2 regions of the Leifsonia sp. KNZ13-11D genome follow, and region 1 is predicted to be linked to the other one. Evidence: predicted binding sites of a transcription regulator. Region 1 holds the regulator's gene; the other holds the start of a gene.
The links. The regulator HrcA, encoded in region 1, represses chaperone genes, less so after heat shock. The targets are predictions, from matches to a motif close to TTNGCACTCGNNNNNNNCGAGTGCNAA.

Region 1 (8,057 bases):
CGCTCGACGTGAATTCGCGGGCCGAGCGCGTGTTCATCCAGGGCGCCGAGGTCTATCGGTTCGAAGACGGGCAGGGGCGCGTGGTCGAGCGCGCCGAGCGATTCGCCTGAGCGCAGGCGCGTCGGCCCGGGTGCGCTGCGCGGCCCGGGGACATGGGAGAATGGCCGGACGATGTCACCACGAGCTCTCCAGGCCCTCGAGCCCGCCGCGACCGACCCGGCCTCCCTCCGCAACTTCTGCATCATCGCGCACATCGACCACGGCAAATCGACGCTGGCCGACCGGATGCTGCAGATCACCGGCGTGGTCTCCGAGCGCGACATGCGCGCGCAGTACCTCGACCGCATGGACATCGAGCGCGAGCGCGGCATCACCATCAAGAGCCAGGCCGTGCGGATGCCGTGGGAGGTCGAGGGCCAGACCTTCGCGCTGAACATGATCGACACCCCCGGGCACGTCGACTTCACGTACGAGGTGTCCCGGTCGCTCGCCGCCTGCGAGGGAGCCATCCTCCTCGTGGACGCCGCCCAGGGCATCGAGGCGCAGACGCTCGCCAACCTCTACCTCGCACTCGAGAACGACCTCACCATCGTCCCCGTGCTCAACAAGATCGACCTGCCCGCCGCCGACCCGGACAAGTACGCGCAGGAGCTCGCCAGCCTCATCGGCGGCAAGCCCGAAGACGTGCTCCGCGTCTCCGGCAAGACCGGGATGGGCGTCGAGGCGCTCCTCGACCGGGTCGTGGCGGAGATCCCGGCGCCGGTCGGCGTCGCCGACGCCCCGGCCCGCGCGATGATCTTCGACTCGGTCTACGACAGCTATCGCGGCGTCGTCACGTACGTCCGCATGGTCGACGGCACGCTGCACCCGCGGGAGCGCATCCAGATGATGTCGACGCGCGCCACCCACGAGATCCTCGAGATCGGCGTCTCGTCGCCCGAGCCCACGCCGTCCAAGGGACTCGGCGTCGGCGAGGTCGGCTACCTGATCACCGGGGTGAAGGACGTCCGTCAGTCCAAGGTCGGCGACACGATCACGACCGCCGCGAAACCCGCCACCGAGGCGCTCCCCGGGTACACCGAGCCGAAGCCCATGGTGTTCTCCGGCCTGTACCCGATCGACGGAAGCGACTACCCGGAGCTCCGCGAGGCGCTCGACAAGCTGAAGCTCTCCGACGCCGCCCTCGTCTACGAGCCGGAGACCTCGGTCGCGCTCGGCTTCGGCTTCCGCTGCGGATTCCTCGGCCTGCTGCACCTCGAGATCATCACCGAGCGGCTCTCCCGCGAGTTCGGCCTCGACCTCATCACCACCGCCCCCAGCGTGATCTACGAGGTGACGACGGAGGACAAGAAGACGGTCACCGTGACCAACCCGAGCGAGTTCCCCGGCGGCAAGATCGAGAAGGTGGAGGAGCCGGTCGTCAAGGCCGCCATCCTCGCCCCGAAGGACTATGTCGGCGTGATCATGGAGCTCTGCCAGGGCCGTCGCGGCTCGTTGCTCGGCATGGAGTACCTGGGCGAGGATCGCGTGGAGATCCGCTACACGATGCCGCTCGGCGAGATCGTCTTCGACTTCTTCGACCAGCTCAAGTCGAAGACCGCCGGCTACGCGTCCCTCGACTACGAACCGTTCGGCGAGCAGGAGTCCGACCTGGTGAAGGTCGACATCCTGCTGCAGGGCGAGACGGTGGATGCGTTCAGCGCGATCGTCCACCGCGACAAGGCCTACGCGTACGGCACCATGATGGCGTCGCGGCTGCGCGAACTGATCCCGCGTCAGCAGTTCGAGGTCCCCATCCAGGCGGCGATCGGCGCCCGCATCATCGCGCGTGAGAACATCCGGGCGATGCGCAAGGACGTCCTCGCGAAGTGCTACGGCGGTGACATCACCCGCAAGCGCAAGCTCCTCGAGAAGCAGAAGGAGGGCAAGAAGCGCATGAAGATGGTGGGCCGTGTCGAGGTCCCCCAGGAGGCCTTCATCGCTGCGCTCTCCGGCGACACGGAGAAGAAGGACAAGAAGTAAGCGCCGGCGCGCCGCCCGGTACCGCGGGCAACCCCCGTTTCGCGAACCCCTCCGTCATGGCGGAAGATGAATACATGCGCCGCTCGACGTTCACCGACCAACCCGTGACGTACGGGGCGGTCGGCGCCACCCAGGCGGCCGATCTGCTGTACTACCCGCCGAAAGGCTACAAGCCGCTCGAGCGCAGCATCCGGCTGGGCAGCGGCGACGAGCGGTTCGAGACCTCGGCCACCGCGCTGATGGCGTGGGGCGTGCAGAAGGGGAGCGGCATCCACGTGACGGATGTGCGCGAGGGCACCGGCGTGCAGTACGAGGGCGTCGAGTTCGGGCCCGACGGCACGCCGATGCGGATGCGCACGAACCGCCCGGAGGAGGACGTCTTCGCCGAGGACGGCACGCCGTTCGTGCGCAACGGCATGACGGCGGTGCTGAAGATCCCGTTCGGACCGTTCCGCGTGTCCGCGCCGATACGCGTCGTGTACGTCGTCGACGAGCCGCACCGGCGCGGTTTCGCCTACGGGACGCTGCACGGGCACCCGGAGAGCGGCGAGGAGCTGTTCCTGGTGGAGCAGCGCGAGGACGGCACCGTCTGGTTCGTGCTGCGCGCTCTGTCCCGCCCGTCGAACGCCTTCTACCGGCTGGCGTCGCCGGTGCTCTCCCTCGTGCAGCGCCGCTATACCGCGAAGTACCTGCGCGCACTGCACCCCGCGAGTTCCGCCTGATGCCCAGCACCCTGCCTCTCGGCGACCCCGCTCCCGCCGATGGACTGCTGCCCGCATCCACCAGGGTGGACGCCCCGCAGCGGGACTTCGGCGTCTACCTGCACGTGCCGTTCTGCCGGGTGCGCTGCGGCTACTGCGACTTCAACACGTACACCGCCACCGAGCTGCGCGGCGTCTCCCAGTCCGACTATGCCGGCCACGCGGTCCGCGAGGTGGAGTTCGCGGCCCGGGCCCTGAGAGCGAGCGGCGTTCCCGACCGCCAGGCGTCGACGGTGTTCTTCGGCGGCGGAACGCCGACCCTGCTGCCACCCGGCGACCTGACGGCGATGCTCGGCGCCGTGCGCGACGCCTGGGGTCTCGCCGGCGGCGCGGAGGTGACCACCGAGGCGAACCCAGACTCGGTGGATGCCGACGATCTGCGCCGGCTCGCCGACGCGGGCTTCACGCGGGTCTCGTTCGGGATGCAGTCGGCCGTGCCCCACGTGCTGGAGACGCTGGAACGTACCCACGACCCCGCGCGCGTCCCGCTCGTCGTGGGCTGGGCGCGGGAGGCGGGACTCCAGGTCAGCCTCGACCTCATCTACGGAACCCCGGGGGAGTCGCTCGACGACTGGTCCCGCAGCCTCGACGCTGCCCTGGCGTGCGAGCCGGACCACCTGTCCGCCTACGCCCTGATCGTCGAGCCCGGCACGAAGCTGGCGCGGCAGATCCGCTCCGGCCAGGTGGCGGAACCGGACGACGACCTCGAAGCCGACATGTACGAGCTCGCCGACCAGCGACTCGCCGACGCCGGCTACGACTGGTACGAGGTCAGCAACTGGGCGACCGACGAGGCGCACCGGTCCCGCCACAACCTGGCCTACTGGCTGGGGCACGACTGGTGGGGGATCGGGCCGGGGGCGCACAGTCACGTCGGCGGAGTCCGCTGGTGGAACGTCAAGCACCCTGCCGCGTACGCGCAGCGCGTGCTGGCCGGCGAGTCCCCGGCGGCGGGGCGCGAGACGCTGGATGCGGACACGCGGCACGTCGAGCGCGTCCTCCTGCTCAGCCGCATCCGGGAGGGTGTGCGCATCGGAGAGCTCGGCGACGCCGGCCGCCGCGAGGTACCGGCCCTCATCGCCGACGGCCTGGTAGACGGACGAGCCGCCCTCCGTGGATCGATCGTGCTGACCCTGCGGGGGCGGCTCCTGGCCGACGCGGTGGTCCGCCGGCTGCTGGCCGACGACGCCGCGGAACGGACCGCTAGCTGACGAAGCGGATGGCGACCGGGTAGGTGTAGAACTCACCCTGGTTCGCCTTCACCGCGGCGATAATGCTGAACACGATGTTCAGCACCCACGCGGCGAGGACGATGAAGATTCCGATCACGACGATCGACAGGATGAAGCCCACCACATAGGCGATGAAGATCGTGATCTGGAAGTTGAGCGCGGTGGCGGAGTGCGCGCGCACGAACGGCCCGCGGTCTTTGAGGACGAGGTAGCCGATGAGCGCCGGGATCCAGCTGAACAGGATGCCGCCGATCTGGATGAGCGTCGCCCAGAGCTTCTCGTCGGCCGGGCTGAGCTGCGGCGCGCCGCCGCCGTAGGGCTGCTGCGGCGGGGGCGGCGGGGGTGTGGCGGACATGGTGCTGTTCTCCTCTGACTGGCCAGGGGTGGACGTGGTGCGTCCAGCCTAGGGCGCGGCGCCGTAGGCTGAAAAGAGTCTGAACGCGCGACCTGCTACTTGATGAAGCGGAAGTTGACCGGGTAGCGGTAGGTGCCGCCGCTGTTCACCCGCACGAAGCCGAGGATCGAGAACACCAGGTTCAGGATGTACAGCGCCCACGGGATGAGCAGGCCGAAGAGCAGGTAGCCGATGCCGTAGGTGAAGCTGCCGATGATGATCCCGATGATCTGCGACGCCACCCAGGCGATGATCCAGGTGATCTGCCAGTTGAGGGCTTCCTTGGCCTCCTGGTCGGTGAGCCGGCCGCGATCCTTGAAGACCAGCCAGATGATGAGCGAGGGAAGGAACCAGAGGATGCCGCCGAGGTGGGCGAACGACGCCCACTGCTTGTCCTGGGCGGGGTCGAGAGGTGCGGCTCCGGCGGCGGCGTACGGCTGCTGTCCCGCGCCGGCCGGCTGCGCGTAAGGCTGCTGGGGCGGCACGTTGCCGTACGGCTGCTGCGGCGGCACGCCTCCGGGCTGCTGCGGGGGGACGCCGCCTGCCGGGTCGGTGGGCTGGTTCGGGTCTGTCATCTGCGGAACCCTTTCATGATCGGTTGCGAGCGGGTCGAACCGGTGCCCATACGGTACTGCCGACGCGTCTCAGCCAGCAATCATCCGGCGGGCGTTTCCGCGCGGTAGGATTGGCACTCAGGATCCGCGAGTGCTAATAGATCGACGGGAGGCGGACATGGTCTCGGAACGCAGCCTCGAAGTGTTGCGCGTCATCGTCCAGGACTACGTGGCGTCGCGCGAGCCCGTCGGCTCCAAGAGCATCGTGGAGCGGCACTCCTTCGGCGTCTCGGCGGCGACCATCCGCAACGACATGGCGCTGCTCGAGGAGGAGGAGCTGATCGCGGCCCCGCACACCTCCTCCGGGCGCGTGCCGACCGACAAGGGGTACCGCCTCTTCGTCGACCACCTCGCCGAGATGCGACCGCTGACGCCGGCGCAGCGGACGGCGATCGAGACCTTCCTCGGCCAGTCCGTCGACCTCGACGACGTGCTCTCGCGCACGGTGCGCCTCCTGTCCCAGCTCACCAGCCAGGTGGCGCTGGTGCAGTACCCGTCGGTCGCCCGCTCCCGCATCCGGCACATCGAGCTCGTCGCGCTGGGCCCGCGGCGGCTCCTCAGCGTGCTGATCACCGACTCCGGAGCGGTCGAGCAGCGTGTCATCGAGCCGGTCGCCAAGCTGAGCGACGAAGACGTGGCCGAGATCCGCGGTGCGATCAACGGCGCCGCGGCGGGCCTCACCCTCGGCGAGGCGACCACGCGGTTGCGGGAGCTGCCCGGCGCTCTCACCGAGCGCACACGCGCCCTCGTCGAGCCGGTCGTCAGCGCCCTGCTCGACCAGATCGCGGTGAACCGCCAGGAGAAGCTCGTCATGGCGGGCGCCGCGAACCTCGTGCGCACCGAGCTCGACTTCCCCGGCACCATCACCCCGGTCCTCGAGGCGATCGAGGAGCAGGTGGTGCTGCTGCGGCTCTTCGACGAGATGGCCTCCGACCAGCACGGGGTCGCGGTCAGCATCGGACGCGAGAACGCCGGATTCGGCCTGACGGAAGCATCCGTCCTCTCCAGCGGTTACAGTGCGGCGGGGTCGGATGTCGCCCGCGTCGGCCTGCTCGGACCGCTCCGCATGGACTACTCGGGCAACATGGCGGCGGTCCGTGCCGTGGCCCGTTACCTCTCCCGGCTGCTCAGCGACCAGTAGGCCGCCCGGCAGCCCTCGATCACCACACGCGACGAAAGAAGAAGGAACAGCCCACGTGGCCGACCACTACGAAGTCCTCGGCGTCGAGCGCGACGCAAGCCCCGACGAGATCAAGAAGGCGTACCGCCGGCTCGCGCGCGAGCTGCACCCGGACGTGAACCCCAGTTCCGAGGCGCAGGAGCGCTTCAAGCTGGTGACGCACGCCTACGACGTGCTCAGCGACCCGCAGCAGCGGCAGCAGTACGACCTCGGCGGCTCCGGGGGATTCGGCGGCGGCGCGGGCACCGCCGACTTCGCCGGTTTCAGCGACATCTTCGAGACGTTCTTCGGCGGTGGCGCCACCGGTGGACGCGGGCCGCGGTCGCGCCGCGAGCGCGGTCAGGACGCCCTTCTGCGGGTGGAGGTCGACCTCGACGAGGTCATCTTCGGCACGCACCGCGACCTGGAGGTCGACACGGCCGTGGTCTGCGAGACCTGCAACGGCTCGTGCTGCCAGCCCGGCACGCAGCCGGTGACCTGCGACATCTGCCACGGGACCGGCAGCATCCAGCGCTCGGTGCGCTCGCTGCTCGGCAACGTCATGACGTCGAGCCCCTGCGGCACCTGCCGCGGCTACGGCACCGTCATCGCGACGCCGTGCGTCACCTGCCAGGGCCAGGGCCGCGTGCGAGCACGCCGCACCGTGCCGGTGGACATCCCGGCCGGCGTCGACACCGGCCTGCGTCTGCAGATGCCGGGCAGCGGCGAGGCCGGTCCCGCCGGTGGCCCCAATGGCGACCTCTATCTGGAGATCAAGGTCAAGCACCACGAGGTGTTCAGCCGCGACGGCGACGACCTGCTCTGCACCCTCGAGCTCTCGATGACGGATGCGATCCTCGGCACGACCGCGAACGTGAAGGCCCTCGACGGCGACATCCGCCTCGAACTCAAGCCCGGCACGCAGTCCGCCGACATCGTCACGGTCAAGGACCGGGGCATCACCCACCTGCGCGGCAGCGGCCGAGGCGACCTGCGGGTGGGCATCCAGGTGGTCACGCCCACCAAGCTCGACCACAAGGAGAAGGAGCTGATCAAGAAGTTCGCGGCGTCCCACAGGGCGCAGGAGCCCTCGCTCGCGCACTTCCAGCAGGGGCTGTTCGCGAAGCTCCGCGACCGGTTCCTCAACCTGTAGCGCCTCATGGCGTCCCTGTACGTGCGCGAGGACCTCGACGACGTCGAGGTCGGAGCGCGCCTGTCGCTGACGGGCGCCGAGGCGAAGCACGCCGCGACCGTCAACCGTACCCGGCCCGGCGAGTCCGTGCTGATCGGCAACGGCCGGGGACTGGTCGCGTCCGGCGAGGTGCTGGTCGCGACGAACACCGAGCTGACGATCGACGTCGAGGCCGTCTCGCGCGTCGAGCGCCCGGCGCCGGCGATCACGCTGGTGCAGGCCCTGGCGAAAGGCGACCGCGACGAGCTCGCGATCCAGGCGGCGACGGAGCTCGGGGTGGATGCGGTGGTGCCGTGGTCCGCATCCCGCTCGGTCTCGCGTTGGGAGGGCGCCAAGGTGCAGAAGGGCCGGGAGCGCTGGAATTCGATCGTCCGGGAGGCGGCGAAGCAGTCCATCCGCGCCTGGACGCCGGAGGTCGGCGAGCTGGCGACGACGAAGCAGATCGCCGCACGGGCCGCGACCGCGCGCGTTCTCGTGCTCGAACCCGACGCGGAGGAGCCTCTGACCGGCGTCGCGCCCGACGGCCGCGACCTCGTGCTGGTGGTCGGGCCGGAGGGCGGAATCGCGCCGCAGGAGCTGGCTATCCTCCGGGACGCGGGTGCGGAGCTCGTGCGTCTCGGCGGGACGGTGCTGCGCACCTCGACCGCGGGACCAGCCGCCCTCGCCGTGCTCAACGCGACGCT
Region 2 (8,057 bases), 930 kb from region 1:
TGTCGCCCGAGCTGCCGAGGCCGCCGTCGGCGATCACGTGCACGTAGCGGCCGCCCGACTCGTCCATGTAGTCGCGGCGGGCCCCGGCGACGTCGGCGACGGCGGTGGCCATGGGCGCGTGGATGCCGAGGGTCGAACGGGTGGTGGATGCGGCTCCCCCGCCGAAGCCGACGAGCACGCCGGCCGCACCGGTGCGCATCAGGTGCAGCGCCGCGGTGTACGTGGCCGCGCCGCCGACGATCACGGGCACATCCAGCTCGTAGATGAACTTCTTGAGGTTGAGCGGTTCGACGTTCTTCGAGACGTGCTCGGCGGACACGGTGGTCCCGCGGATCACGAACAGGTCGACCCCCGCTTCGACCACGGTCTCGTACAGCTCTTGCGTGCGCTGCGGCGAGAGCGCGCCGGCGACCGTGACGCCGCCCTCGCGGATCTCGGCGAGGCGGCGGGTGACGAGCTCCGGCTTGATCGGCTCGGAGTAGATCTCCTGCATGCGCGCGGTCGCCCGCTCCGCCGGGAGCTCTCGGATCTCGGCGAGCAGCGGCTCCGGGTCTTCATAGCGGGTCCACAGCCCTTCGAGGTCGAGCACACCGAGGCCGCCCAGCTGGCCCATCATGATGGCGGTGGTCGGCGAGACGACGGAGTCCATCGGCGCCGCGATGAACGGGATGGAGAACTGGTACGCGTCGATCGTCCAGGAGACCGAGACGTCCTCCGGGTCACGGGTGCGACGGCTGGGAACCACCGCGACGTCGTCGAAGGCGTACACACGGCGGGCGCGCTTGGCGCGCCCGATCTCGATCTCCATACTCACGCGCTTCAGTCTAGGCCGCCGGTCCCTCCCGGCCAGTGCGCACGTCCTCGACCAGGGTCGACGAGGCTCTAGGTCGAAGGGTCCCCGCGGTGGGATGGTGGGGTGGTGACCGTCGAAGCCGAACCGCTCAGCCGCCTCCGCCAGCGCACCAGTGAGAAGTGGCGCGCCTACCCCGACGACGTCCTCCCGCTGTTCGTCGCCGAGATGGACTACCCGCTCGCGCCGGCGATCGCCGAGGCGCTGCACGCCGCGGTCGACCGCAACGACACCGGGTACATCGGTCCCGACAACCGCACGCAGCGCGCGTTCGCGCGGTTCGCCCGTGACCGCTGGGGCTGGGAGGTCGACGCGGCGCGCACCCGCACCACGGCCGATGTCGGAGTGGTGATCGTCGAGTCTCTCCGGATGCTCATCGAGCCCGGCGACCGCGTCGTCATCACGCCGCCGGTCTACCCGCCGTTCTTCGACTTCATCCCGGAGGCCGGTGGGGTGGTCGAAGAGGTGCCGCTGCTGGAGGGCGGCGCCGACGGCCGCGGGTGGGCGCTCGACCTCGCCGGGCTGGAGCGCGCCTTCGCCGGGGGCGCGAAGGCGTTCCTGCTGTGCAACCCGCACAATCCGCTCGGGCTGGTGCATCCCCGGGAGGAGCTGGAGGCCGTGGCTGCGCTGGCCGCGCGCCACGGCGTGTGGGTCGTCAGCGATGAAGTGCACGCACCGCTGACGCACTCCGACGCGACCTTCACGCCGTTCCTGTCCGTCTCGGAGGAGGCACGGCAGGTGGGTGTCGCCGCGCATGCGGCGAGCAAGGCATGGAACCTCGCCGGGCTCAAATGCGCGCTGTTCGTGACGGCGTCGCGCGAGCAGTCGGAGCGCGTCCACGCGCTCCCCATCGAGGTGGAGGTGCGGACCAGCCAGTTCGGCCGTATCGCCTCCGAGGCCGCCTACCGCTCGGCACGCAGCTGGCTGGACGGCGCGCTGGTGGCGATCGAGTCCAATCGCGCACTGCTCTCGCTGCTGCTCACCGATCGCCTTCCGCGCGTGCGCTACCGGGAGCCGCTGGCCGGCTACCTGGCGTGGCTCGACCTGCGCGAGCTGGGCTGGGGCGACGACCCGGCCGACCGCATCCTGAAGGAGGCCCTCGTCGCCGTCAACCCGGGCACCGATTTCGGGCGCCAGGGCGCCGGTTTCGTCCGGCTGAACTTCGCCTGCTCGCCGGAGGTGCTGACCGAGGCCATCGACCGCATCGCCGAGCTGACGCGGCACTGACCCGCTCGATCGCGCGACTGCTGCGTTTCGGAACGTCTGCGCCGGGGCGACCCGCCGCAGACGTTCCGAACGACCGCAGTCGGCGGATCAGCGACGGTAGTTCGGGGCCTCCACGACCATCTGCACGTCGTGCGGGTGCGACTCCTTGAGGCCGGCCGCGGTGATGCGCACGAACTTGCCGTTCTGCTTGAGCTCGGGGATGGTGCGCGCACCGACGTAGAACATCGACTGCCGGAGGCCGCCCACGAGCTGGTACGCCACGGCGGACAGCGGTCCGCGGAACGGCACCTGCCCCTCGATGCCCTCGGCGATCAGCTGCTCGTCGCTCGGCACATCCGCCTGGAAGTAGCGGTCGCGCGAGTAGGAGGTCTTCTTGCCCCGGGTCTGGAGAGCACCGAGCGAACCCATGCCGCGGTAGTTCTTGAACTGCTTGCCGTTGACGAACACCAGCTCACCCGGCGACTCGGAGGTGCCCGCGAGCAGCGAGCCCAGCATGACGCTGTCTGCGCCAGCGACCAGCGCCTTGGCGATGTCGCCGGAGTACTGCAGGCCGCCGTCCGCAATGAGCGGGACGTTCGCCTCCCGCGCCGCGAGGGACGCCTCGTACACGGCGGTCACCTGGGGGACGCCGACGCCCGCGACCACGCGCGTGGTGCAGATCGAGCCCGGGCCGACGCCGACCTTGATCGCGTCCGCACCGGCGTCGATGAGCGCCTGAGCGCCCGAGCGGGTCGCCACGTTGCCGCCGATGACGTCGACGTGCGACGCCCGCGGCTCTGCCTTGAGGCGGCGGATGATGTCGAGCACGCCCGCGCTGTCGCCGTTGGCGGTGTCCACGACGATCACGTCGACTCCCGCGTCGACCAGCGTCATGGCACGGTCCCAGGCGTCGCCGAAGAAGCCGATGGCGGCGCCGACGCGCAGCCGGCCTTCCTCGTCCTTCGTGGCGTCCGGGTACTTCTCGCTCTTGTCGAAGTCCTTGACCGTGATCAGTCCGCGCAGCTTGCCGTCGGCGTCCACCAGCGGCAGCTTCTCGATCTTGTGCTCGGCGAAGATGGCGACCGCGGAGTCCGGGTCGATGCCGACCGGGGCCGTGATGAGGGGCTGACGGGTCATCACGTCGCGGACCTTGGTGGTCGACCGCTCGAACGGCGAGACGAAGCGCATGTCGCGGTTGGTGATGATGCCGACCAGCGTGCCGTCCGGCTCCACGACGGGGAGTCCGCTGACCCGGAACTGGCCGCACAGCGCGTCGACCTCTTCGACGCTCGCGTCCGGCGTGGTGGTGACGGGGTTGGTGATCATGCCCGACTCCGAGCGCTTCACCTTGTCGACGTGAGCCGCCTGGTCCTCGATGGAGAGGTTGCGGTGGATGATGCCGATGCCGCCCTGGCGCGCCATGGCGACGGCCATCCGCGACTCGGTGACGGTGTCCATGGCGCTCGAGAGCAACGGCGTCGCCATCGAGATCCGCTTGGTCAGGCGAGTGGAGGTGTCCGCCTCACTCGGGATGACGTCCGTGTGCCCCGGGAGCAGCATGACGTCGTCGTAGGTCAAACCGATGAATCCGAACGGATCCGCCTGGTCCATTTCACCCCTATCAAGATGCGCGACTGTGGATGCTCAATGGTAACGGCAGAACCTGGGCTGCTATTCCGCCGATTCCGGCCCGGGCTTCCGTCGTTTCAGTCGACAGGCGCGAGGTCGAGCTCGGCGGCGCGCTTGCCCTGACGGGCGGCCACGATCATGTCGACGCTGAGGATGATGAGCGCGAGCCACACGATCGCGAAACCGACCCAGCGCTCGGGCGGCATCGCCTCGTGCAGCACCGCGACGCCGACGACGAACTGGATGAACGGCGCGAAGTACTGGATGAAGCCCATGTAGACGAGCGGCAGGCGCCGGGAGGCCGCGGCGAAGAACAGGAGCGGCACGGCAGTGATCACTCCCGCTCCGGCGAGCAGCACCGTGTGCCAGGGACCGTCGGAGCCGATCGTGAGCCCCGCGGTGACGCCCACGACCACCAGCTGGATGATGGCGACCGGCGTCAGCCACAGCGTCTCCAGGGTGAGGCCGGAGAGCGCATCCACCCGTCCGCCGACGCGCTTCTTGATGAGCCCGTAGAAACCGAACGAGAAGGCGAGGATGAGGGCGATCCAGGGTACCGAGCCGTAGCCGACGGCCAGGACGATGACGGCGACGACGCTCACGCCGACGGCGACCCACTGGGCGATCCGCAGCCGCTCGCGCTGGACGAGCACACCCAGGAACACCGTCACGATCGGGTTGATGAAGTACCCGAGCGCCGCCTCCACGACGTGACCGCTGACCGTGGCGAGCACGTAGGTCTGCCAGTTGACGTAGATGAACGCGCCGGCCACGCCCATAGTGAGGAGGACCCGCGCATCGCGCAGCAGGGCCGCGAACCGGCCCCACGAGCGCGTGACGGTCAGCGCGATGGCGCAGAAGGCCAGCGAGAAGATGACCCGCCACGCCACGATCTCCCACGCGCCGGCCGGGGCGAGCGCGAGGAAGTAGATCGGGAGGATGCCCCAGAGGACGTACGCGGAGACCGCGTACACCAGCCCGGAGGTGCGGTGCGAGGAGAGGTCGTCTGGCTGTGCCACTCGTCCGACTCTACCGCCGCCCGCCGACGCCGGCTCCGCCGCCCGCCGGCCCCGCCGCTCCGCGGCCCCGCCGCCCGCCGGCCCCGCCGCTCCCCGGCCCCGCCGCTCGATCTCGACATTCGGCACGAATCGCGCCTCACACTACGCACACCGCGACATTGGGCACGAATCGTCGGGGCCCGTGGGGCTCCTGCGCTTGCGAGGATGCGACATTCGGCACGAATCGCGCCTCACAACCCCTCTAAGCCTTCATTCGGCACGAAATGCGGACCAGGGGTGGGCGCCTGCTCCCCTCGGGTACCTGACATTCGGCACGAATCGCGGCTCACGTCACGTCCTGGAGGTCATTCGGCACGAATCGTTCCTCGGACGAAGCGCGTCGAAGCGCACGCCCGCAGACACGACGACGGCCCGGCTGCTCAGGGCAGCCGGGCCGTCGGAAGAAGGGTGCGTCAGCGGACGACGACCGCGAGCACGTCGCGGGCCGACAGGACCAGGTAGTCCTCGCCGCCGAACTTGACCTCGGTGCCACCGTACTTGGAGTAGATGACCTTGTCGCCCACGGCGACGTCGAGGGGGACGCGGTTGCCGTTGTCGTCGATGCGGCCCGGGCCCACGGCGACGACCTCGCCCTCCTGCGGCTTCTCCTTGGCGGTGTCGGGGATGACCAGACCGGAAGCAGTGGTCTGCTCAGCCTCGACCTGCTTGATGACGATGCGATCCTCGAGCGGCTTGATGGAGACCGACACGTTGACCCCTTTCCTGTGAAGAACAGTGTCTCGACTAAGACTGATTAGCAAACTCGCAGTGAGAGTGCTAACACGAGTCTAGGGGGTGCGTTAGCAGTCCCGCAACGTGAGTGCCAGGGTAGCCTGGACGCCATGGAACGGTCCGAGCTGGTCGCACTGCTGAGCCCCGAGGGCCTGCGGCTGCTCGACTCGCTCCCGCCCTACCGCAGCGAGCGCGATGTGCTGCGGATCGTCTCCGACCTGCGCAAGCAGGGTCACTCCCCCGCGCTTGTCGCGGCAGTCCTGACGCAGTCGAAGCTGCGCCGCAAGGCCCAGGCCAAGTTCGGCGACTTCGCCGCGAGCATGCTCTTCACGGAGGTCGGCCTTGAGCAGGCGACCCGGCTGCCGGTCGCCGCGCGCCACGCCGGGCGGTTCCGCGCCGCCGGGCTGTACCGCGTCGCCGACCTCGGCTGCGGGATCGGCGGCGACGCTCTTGCCCTGGCCGCCCTCGAGCTGGAGGTGACCGCCGTCGAGGCCGACGAGGTCACCGCGGCGATCGCCTCCTTCAACCTCGCGCCGTTCCCGACGGCCAGGGTCGAGCACGGCCGGGCCGAGGATGTGGACCTGAGGACCGTCGATGGCGTGTTCCTCGACCCGGCTCGCCGCACCGCCGGGCACACGCAGACCGAACGCCTGGTCGACCCTGACGACTACGCGCCGTCGCTGGGCTTCGCGTACGAGCTGGCGACCGGTCGCTCGGTCGGCCTGAAGCTCGGCCCCGGATTCGACCGCGACCTCATCCCCTCGAACGCCGAAGCGCAGTGGGTGTCGGCCGACGGGCAGGTGGTCGAGCTGGGCCTGTGGTTCGGGGCGCTGGCTCGGCCGGGCATCCGGCGCGCCGCCCTGGTGCTCCGCGGCGATCAGGCCGACGAGCTGGTCGCGGACGCCGACAGCGAGGACGAGGAGACCGGGCCGCTCGGGGAGTACCTCTACGAACCGGACGGCGCCGTCATCCGCGCCCGCCTCATCGGCGACCTCGCCCGGCGCATCGGCGGGCGGATGCTCTCCGACCAGATCGCCTACATCACCGCCGACGCCCCCGCGGAGACACCGTTCGCCGCCGGTTTCCGCATCCTCGAGACCCTGCCGTACGGTGAGAAGGATCTGAAGCGGGCGCTGCGTCAGCGCGGCATCGGCACCCTCGAGATCAAGAAGCGCGGGGTGGATGTGGACCCTGCGGCGCTCCGCCGCCGGCTCGCCCTCAACGGCGACCGCCCGGCCACCCTGATCCTCACCAGGGTGGCCGGGCGGCACACGGCTCTGCTCGCCGAACGGGTCTGATCAGCCTCCGTAGTTGTTCCCGTAGGTGGCCAGGCTGGCGAAGATGATCGCGAGGAAGATCCAGTAGATGATCGCGATCGCGATGCTGACGAAGCCGAGGATGATGCCGGTCAGCCAGAAGCCGCGCGCCTGCGGCTCCTTGCGGCGGCCGATGAAGCCGAGCACGACCGCGGCGATGCCGAACAGGAATCCGATGCCCCACGCGAGGTTGAGCACGATGCCGACGATGCCGCCGACGAGTGAGAGGATGCTCAGGATCGGCGACTTGGCGGCCGGCTGCCCGTAAGGCTGCGCGTACCCGGGGGCGGGCTGACCGTACGCGGGCTGGCCGTAGCCCGGCTGACCCGGCTGACCCGGCTGCTGACCGTAAGGCTGCTGACCGTACGGCTGCTGGTAGCCCGGCGCCGGCGGCTGCTGACCGTAACCCGGCGCCGGCGGCTGCTGGCCGTATCCCGGGGCCGGCGGCTGCTGGCCATAGTCCGGGGTCGGCGCAGGCGGCGGAACGGCTCCGGTGTCGCCCGCGGGCGGCTCGGGCGCGGCCGGCGGGACGGAACCGTTCTGTGCGTTCGGGTCCACGGGCTCGGCGGGGGTGTTCGGATCGGTCATGGGACCCATCTCCTTCAGTGAAGTCGTCGTTCGGCGTCCCGTCCGGGAAGCTCCGCTTCCTGAGAGAACGCTGTATCAGGTCCATCGTGACAGGGTGCGCGCAGGGGTGTCAACGCACCGACGTCAGCGGGTGACCTGAATCTCCGTCACCGGGAGGGTCGAGTCCGCCGAGAACGTCAGCTCGCTGGGTCCGTGGCCGGCCAGGATGAGCTGCGCGCCGAGCGCTGCGATCATCGCGCCGTTGTCGGTGCACAGCGACAGGGCCGGGATGCGCAGCGCGACGCCCGCCTCGGCCGCGCGCTGCACGGCGAGCTGCCGGACGCGCGCATTCGCGACGACGCCGCCGCCGAGCAGCAGCCGGGGCACACCGTGGTCGCGGCAGGCGGCCAGCGCCTTCGTGATCAGCACATCCACGACCGCCTCGCGGAACGAGGCGGCCACGTCGGCGACCGGCACCTCCTCCCCGGCGTCCTGCCGCTGCTCCACCCAGCGGGCGACCGCCGTCTTGAGCCCTGAGAACGAGAAGTCGTACCGGTGGTTCTCCAGGTCCTTCGGCCGCGTGAGCCCCCGCGGGAACCGGATGGCGGCGGGATCCCCGTCCGCGGCGACCCGGTCGATCTGGGGACCACCGGGATACGGCAGGCCGAGCACTCGCGCGACCTTGTCGAACGCCTCCCC

Region 2: the regulator HrcA is predicted to act here: its motif matches at 5,544-5,570, upstream of groES (co-chaperone GroES).

What each region holds. Positions count from the first base shown of each region.
Region 1 is NZ_JBPGWU010000001.1:1,914,485-1,922,541, forward strand. Features, by position in the region: partial or broken gene ACR9Y5_RS09570 (amidohydrolase) at 1-110, shown strand, start outside; gene lepA (translation elongation factor 4) at 172-2,022, shown strand; gene ACR9Y5_RS09580 (DUF1990 family protein) at 2,079-2,744, shown strand; gene hemW (radical SAM family heme chaperone HemW) at 2,744-3,994, shown strand; gene ACR9Y5_RS09590 (DUF4870 domain-containing protein) at 3,987-4,370, opposite strand; gene ACR9Y5_RS09595 (DUF4870 domain-containing protein) at 4,466-4,984, opposite strand; gene hrcA (heat-inducible transcriptional repressor HrcA) at 5,142-6,164, shown strand; gene dnaJ (molecular chaperone DnaJ) at 6,220-7,335, shown strand; gene ACR9Y5_RS09610 (16S rRNA (uracil(1498)-N(3))-methyltransferase) at 7,342-8,057, shown strand, end outside.
Region 2 is NZ_JBPGWU010000001.1:989,270-997,326, reverse strand. Features, by position in the region: gene ACR9Y5_RS05065 (GuaB3 family IMP dehydrogenase-related protein) at 1-808, opposite strand, end outside; gene ACR9Y5_RS05060 (MalY/PatB family protein) at 920-2,077, shown strand; gene guaB (IMP dehydrogenase) at 2,165-3,667, opposite strand; gene rarD (EamA family transporter RarD) at 3,763-4,704, opposite strand; gene groES (co-chaperone GroES) at 5,157-5,453, opposite strand; gene ACR9Y5_RS05040 (THUMP-like domain-containing protein) at 5,586-6,773, shown strand; gene ACR9Y5_RS05035 (DUF4190 domain-containing protein) at 6,774-7,379, opposite strand; gene tsaD (tRNA (adenosine(37)-N6)-threonylcarbamoyltransferase complex transferase subunit TsaD) at 7,503-8,057, opposite strand, start outside.